2 regions of the Cryobacterium sp. Hz9 genome follow, and region 2 is predicted to be linked to the other one. Evidence: predicted binding sites of a transcription regulator. Region 2 holds the regulator's gene; the other holds the start of a gene.
What was found. The regulator LexA, encoded in region 2, represses DNA repair genes until DNA is damaged. The targets are predictions, from matches to a motif close to TCGAACANNTGTTCGA.

Region 1: the regulator LexA is predicted to act here: its motif matches at 1,735-1,750, upstream of E3N85_RS07335 (Rv2578c family radical SAM protein).

What each region holds. Positions count from the first base shown of each region.
Region 1 is NZ_SOFC01000014.1:108,724-112,135, reverse strand. It holds gene E3N85_RS07350 (hypothetical protein) at 1-56, opposite strand, end outside; gene E3N85_RS07345 (hypothetical protein) at 81-530, opposite strand; gene E3N85_RS07340 (DNA topoisomerase IB) at 635-1,672, opposite strand; gene E3N85_RS07335 (Rv2578c family radical SAM protein) at 1,798-3,036, shown strand; gene E3N85_RS07330 (sensor histidine kinase) at 3,184-3,412, shown strand, end outside.
Region 2 is NZ_SOFC01000011.1:33,022-36,433, forward strand. It holds gene E3N85_RS04475 (histidinol-phosphate transaminase) at 1-395, opposite strand, end outside; gene E3N85_RS04480 (LysM peptidoglycan-binding domain-containing protein) at 454-882, opposite strand; gene lexA (transcriptional repressor LexA) at 1,171-1,878, shown strand; gene metE (5-methyltetrahydropteroyltriglutamate--homocysteine S-methyltransferase) at 1,978-3,412, opposite strand, start outside.

The DNA of each region.
Region 1 (3,412 bases), on a different contig from region 2:
GATCCGAGCACGAAACCCGTCGCGGTGCCAGCGAGAAACAGTAGTTTGCCTTTCATGGGTACTCCTTTGGGGTGATGGGTCTAGGCGGTTGGTTCCGCCAGTGCGGGGTCTTCCTCGTCCGCCCCGTGACCGATTAGATCCGGGTTCGATGCCGTGTCGTCGGGGCCGGGGTCGGGGGCGTCCGTGTAATCGGCATCCCGGTTCGCTTCGTTGTCGAGGTTGTCCTGGTCGTCCTCGGCGTCGCTGTCCGGATCGGCCGGGGACGCCGCAGAGGCTTCACCGGCGGTCGACCCGGCCTCGCCCGGGGCTGGCCCGTCGGGACCGGTGCTCGCGCTGGGGACTGGAACGGCGGAATCGGCGGGTTCCTGGGCGCGTTCCTCCGCGTGTTCCTCTGCGGGGCCGTTGGGGCCGTCCGGTCCCACGAGCTGGTCGGGATTACTGGGGGAGCTCGGCGCATCTGGCCCGGCATCAGGCCCGGTATCGGGAGCGTCGAGTGGTGGTTGGTCTATGGGGTCAGAATCGTGGGTCACTGCAATACCTTTCCGGGGGTCAACGGGCGGCAATCAAGTTATACCCCGAACAGGTGCTATTCAGGGAAAATATCCCGCACCGCACCGGGAGCCCGCACCGAGAATCATGCACCGTCGCCGAGGAGCAAAGCGCGCAGCGCCGTTTCGACCGAGACTCGCCCCGCGGGGTTGATGGTTTCACCCGCCCGAAACAGGTCGACAACGCGCGGATCGACGTAACTCGTGCGCGCGATCGCCGGTGTGTTGCCGAGCGCATCGGCGGCCTGCCGCATCGCTTCGGCAATGGCGCGGTCGTCGGCGCGACGGCTCCGGGTTGCTGCGCTCGGCGGCCGTGCCAGGGATGACAACGGCACGGTTCCTGCCGACAAGCTCTGTGCGAAGCTCTGGGCCAGGCTCTGCGCAGCAGCGGCTGTGCCCCGCAGGGTGCGAAAGTCTTTCGCGGTGAATTCGCCCCCGGTGCGTTCCTTGATGAAATCGTTGATGTCGGCCGCCGACACGGCGCTCTCGACATCATCCGATACCCACGACAGCAGGGGCGCTTCCGGGCGGTCGCGCAGTCGGGGGCGCAGGTAGGTCGCGAGGTCGGCATCCGCTATCACGCCCTGAAATTGCTGCCCACTCTTGGCCGGAAAATTCAGCCGCACCACGTCGCCTCGCACCATGACGTGCGAACAGAGCAGTGTCGAAAGTCCGTGGCTGCCATAGGTGTCGGCGTAACGCTCGCTACCGATGCGCAGCGAGGCCCGGTCGAGGATGCGGAACGCAGCGGCGAGCGCCCGGGTGCGCGGCGGGCCGTCGCCGCGCAACTCCCGGGTGACCTGGCCGCGCACCCGTGGAAGCGATTCGGCCAGCTGCAGTGCACGCTCGAACTTCAGGCGGTCCTTCTGTTCGCGCCAGACCGGATGGTAGATGTATTGGCGGCGCCCGGCAGCATCGACGCCGATCGCTTGAATATGACCGTTGGGGTGCGGTGAGATCCACACGTCGGTCCAGGCCGGCGGTATCGCGAGGGCCGCGAACCGCTCCCGTAATTCTTTCTCGGTGACGGGCCCCCCGGCCGGGTCGCGGTAGCTGAAGCCGGTACCCGAGCGCCGCCGAGCATACCCCGGCCGGGTCGGGTCGCTGCGTCGCAGCCGGGTCATGCGGGTGCCATCGAGAGGGGGTGCATGACGGAACAATACTGCGACTTGGTCCAGAGCGGATGTCGAACATCCGGTTTTTTGGGGGACAGCTTGCATTTCACTCGTAGCTGTGTTCGACTTGAAGCATGCGGTGGAACGAACAGAAACTACAGACCGAGCACGTTGGAGCGCTGCCTGGCCTCGCCCGCCTGAACAACCTCGTCCGCAGCGTGCAGACGCCCGAGTTCGCCGGCATCACGTTCCACGAGATCCTCGCCAAGTCGGCGCTGAACCACGTACCCGGGCAGAGCGCGCTGCCGTTCGGCTATACGATCAACCCCTACCGCGGCTGTTCACACGCCTGCACCTATTGCTTCGCGCGGCCCACCCACCAGTACCTCGACCTCGACGCCGGCAAAGATTTCGACAGCGAGATCATCGTGAAGGTCAACGTGGCCGAGGTCTTACGAAAAGAACTCGCGAAACCTACCTGGGGGCGGCATCCGGTGGCCCTCGGTACCAACACCGACCCGTACCAGCGTGCCGAGGGACGCTACCGGCTCATGCCCGGCATCATCGCGGCCCTCGCCGACAGTAAAACCCCCATCTCCATCCTCACCAAGGGAACGCTGCTGCGCCGCGACCTCGACCTGCTCGTCGAGGCGAGCGCGCGTGTTCCGGTCGACCTCGCCATGTCGATCGCCATCTATGACGAAGGACTGCCCGACGATGGACTGCCCAAGGCAGGACTTCCCGACGATGGACCGCGTGCCGGGCTGCAGCAGTCGGTTGAGCCCGGCACCCCCACCACGAAGGCACGCCTGGCCACGGTCACCGCGGTGCGCGAACGCGGACTCGACTGTGGCATCTTTCTCATGCCCATTCTGCCGTTCCTCACCGACACTCGCGCCCACCTCGACGAGGCCCTGCGGCAGGCCAAAGCGGCCGGAGCCACGAGCGTGCTCTACTCCGGGCTGAACCTCAAGCCCGCCGTCAAAGACTGGTACCTGCAGTGGCTGGCCCGCGACCACCCCGAGCTTGTCGGCCGATACCGGGAGCTCTACGCCGGCGGTCAATACGCGCCCAAGGAGTATCGCACCTGGCTCGCCGCCCGCATCAGACCGCTCATCCGCGCGCACGGGCTCGAACGCGGAGTCGTCGACCCCTCCACCGGTGGCGTGCGGTCGAGCGCGCTCCCGGCGTCCCCAGAACGGATGCCCCCACCAGCCACCCGCAAGCCGCCCCACTTCGCGCCCACCCCGGCAGCCGCTAGTGACCTTGCCCAGCTAGTGGTAGGTAGCGCGGTCGGGAGCCCGGTGAACACGGCTCGCCCATCCCTGATCGCCGCCGAACTACCGCCCGAATGGGCGCCCACATTGTTCTGACCCCGGTAACCGCGACCGCACGCGCCCCCGGCGTCCGCCCCCGCACCCACACGCCCCCAACCCCGCCCGCACGCCCCCCCGGCGTCCGCCACCCGCGCCCACACGGCTCGGTCGCAGCCCGGTGGCATACTTAGCGAGGGGGAAATTATGTCTCTAGGGTTACCCGGTCATCTGGTCCAGCAGACGCTCGCGCGCGCTCTCGCGCGGGCCGCGCACTGGTTTGCGTTGACCTGTCTGATGGCGGCGGCGGTGTCGGGCTCCATCCTCAGCCTCAATCGCAGCCCAGAGCTCTGGATCACCATTGTGGTCGTGGTCGCTATGGGCGCCCTGCTCGTGCTCTTCACCCGGCATCGGCGCATCGCGTTGGCCGTTGCCT
Region 2 (3,412 bases):
GTGTCTGTTCCCGAGGCGAGAATCGAGTACATCGAATAGGTCGGGGCAAAGCCGAGCAGACTGCGTCCGGGCCCGCCGAAAGCCTGCAACACCTGCTGCAGTACTTCGTTGGAGCCGTTGGCCGCCCAGATGTTGTCGGCGATGAGTCCTTCGCCGAGGTACCGGGCCAGTGCCTCGCGCAGGGCGGTGAATTCACGGTCGGGATACCGGTTGACCGTGCGAATGGCCTCGGCCAGGTCGGCGAGGATATCGCGAGCAACCGCCTCGGGAACGGGATGCGTGTTCTCGTTGACGTTCAGTGCCACCGGAACGTGCAATTGCGGAGCTCCGTAGGGTGTCAAGCCTTGCAGGTTGGCGCGGAGCGGAAGATCTTCGAGACTGGTCACAGGTTCCATGCTACGACCCTCTACTACGCGCCGTGTTCCGGCTCCGTGCCTCGCACGGCTTTGCGTGTTACGAGTTGGCGGGGACCTGCAGGCGCTGGCCCGGCTGCAGGGTTTCGACGGCCAGGGCGTTCAATCGCTTGATCTCCGCCACAACGTCGCGCGGGTCGGCAGCCGGAGAGATCTCTTCGGCGAGGTCCCAGAGGGTCTGGCCGGGCTCGACCGTCATGAAGACGGCGGAACCGACGTCGGTGGGCGAGTATGCCAGCGTCGCGACAACGCCGGATTCGGTCGTGTACGACATGAGATCAAGCCCCGTGGCCGAATCCGACGCGCCGGCCGGTCCCCCGTTGAGGGAGAAGACGACGGCAGCGAGCACGAGCGGCACGGCAGTGAGGGCCGTCAGCACTACTCGACCACGACGGGTGAGGCGCAGACGGGTGACGGGTGTGTGCGCTACGGCAGAGAGCGGTCGTGCGGTTGCAGATGCTGTGGTCATGTCAAACCTCCAAGGTTGGCGGGCTGCGAGTCTCGTATCCGGTCCTCGGCCGGGAGGACCGAATACGAAACTATGTTCCGAATATAACTTCGAACAATCGAACATGCAAGCTTTTTCTGGTTTAAGCCCGGAATTTCGCGCGACACACTCGAATAAGTGTTTGTTTCAGGGGCGAGAACTGGATAAACTTTCGATAGAACGATTGCTTGATTCATACTCAACCAGACACCACCGACATCCCCGCGACACGTCTGCTCAGACCGTGCGGGACCGACCTCAGGAGCGCTCATCGTGACACGAGACACCAACGGCACCCGCGACAAAGGCGGCACTCGGCGCCGTAAGAGTTTGAGCCAACGCCAGCTCGCCATTCTCGACGTGATTCAACGGTCGGTGAGCTCGCGCGGCTACCCGCCGAGTATGCGCGAGATCGGTGACGCCGTCGGTCTCGCCTCGCTGTCGAGCGTGACCCATCAGCTCAACCAACTCGAGCTCAGCGGGTATCTGCGCCGGGACCCGAATCGACCGCGGGCGCTCGAAGTGCTGATCGAAATTCCACGTGCCCCCGAAGACGTCGCCAGCAGTGACCAGGACAGCTTCCACCCGGGCGTGCAGGTCGGTGATGCAGCAATGGTTCCGCTCGTCGGCCGCATTGCCGCTGGCATCCCCATCACAGCAGATCAGCAGATTGACGAGATTTTCCCGCTCCCCCGTCAGCTCGTGGGCCAGGGCGAGTTGTTCATGCTCAAGGTTGTCGGCGAGTCGATGATCGATGCCGCGATTTGCGACGGCGACTGGGTGGTCGTGCGCCAGCAGAAGACCGCAGAGAACGGCGAGATCGTTGCGGCCATGCTCGACAACGAGGCCACGGTGAAGGTTTTGCGCAAACGCGACGGGCACACCTGGCTACTGCCGCGCAACAGCAACTTCGAACCCATCGTCGGCGACTTTGCCGACATCCTCGGCAAGGTCGTCGCGGTACTGCGCTCGGTTTAGCTTCCTGATTTCAGGCAACACGACAGGCAGTCCAGAGGCCCGACCACCGACCGGTGATCGGGCCTCAAGACTGTCCGTCGGAGCGTGCGGCGGGTCGAGTCAGACGCTGACCTGCGCGCCGCGGCGTTCGCGAACAACTCGGGTCGCGGCGAGCATGTTGTGCAGCGACTGCACGGTCTCCTCGTAGCCGCGCGTTTTCAGCCCGCAATCCGGGTTCACCCAAACCTGACGCTCGGGGATGGATTCCAGGGCGGTGTCGAGCAGCGTCGTCAGTTCATCGACGCTCGGCACCCGGGGCGAGTGGATGTCGTAGATGCCAGCCCCGATGCCGTGGTCGAACCCGCCGGCCTTGATCTCACGCACGACCTCCATGCGCGACCGAGCCGCTTCAATGCTCGTGACGTCGGCGTCGAGGTTTCGGATGGCTTCGATGACAACGCCGAACTCCGAGTAGCAGAGGTGTGTGTGTATCTGGGTCGCATCCGCTACCCCGGAAGTGGCGAGCCGGAATGAGCCGACCGACCAGTCCAGGTAGTCGGCGTGGTCCTTCGCCTTCAGCGGCAACAATTCGCGCAGGGCTGGCTCGTCGACTTGAACGATCCGGATGCCCGCAGCCTCGAGGTCGCCGATCTCATCGCGCAGAGCGAGGGCCACCTGGCGTGCCGTCTCGCCGAGTGGCTGGTCATCGCGCACGAAGGACCAGGCCAGTATCGTCACCGGCCCGGTGAGCATGCCTTTGACGGGCTTGGCAGTGAGGCTCTGCGTATATACCGACCAGTCCACCGTGATCGGTGCCGGGCGCGACACGTCGCCCCACAGAATGGATGGCCGGGTGCAGCGACTGCCATAGGACTGTACCCAGCCGTTCTCGGTCACGGCGAACCCGTCGAGGTTCTCGGCGAAGTACTGCACCATGTCGTTGCGTTCGGGTTCGCCGTGCACGAGCACGTCGAGTCCGATCTCTTCCTGCAACGCCACGACTCGGCCGATCTCGGCACGCATCAGGTCGCGGTAGTCGTCGGCGGCGAGCGTTCCCGTGAGGTATCGGGCGCGTGCCCGGCGAATGTCCGCAGTCTGCGGGAACGATCCGATCGTGGTCGTTGGCAGCGGCGGCAGCTGCAGCGCCGCGTCTTGGGCGCTCAGGCGATCGGCGTAGGCTCCACGGGTGAAGTCGGCGTTGGTTAGTGCGGCGGCACGGGCACGCACGGCTCCGTCGCGCACCCCGGGAGCGCTCCGCCGCGCTGCCAGGGCCGCCTCGGCCTCCGCCAGCGATGCCGCAATGGCGGCCCGCCCGGCGGTGAGGCCGAGCGCGAGCGTCGCGACCTGGCCGACCTTTTGGTCGGCGAAGGCCAACCAGCTCATCAGCGTACCCGGGAGCGACGTTTCATCGAGCACATCGTGCGGCACGTGCAGCAGGGACGTCGAGGTGGACACCGAGACTGAGTCGGACAGCGTCCGCACGCTCTCGGCGGCTTCGAAGGCGGCGGCCAGGTCGCCGCGCCAGATGTTGTGCCCGTCGATCACCCCGGCGACC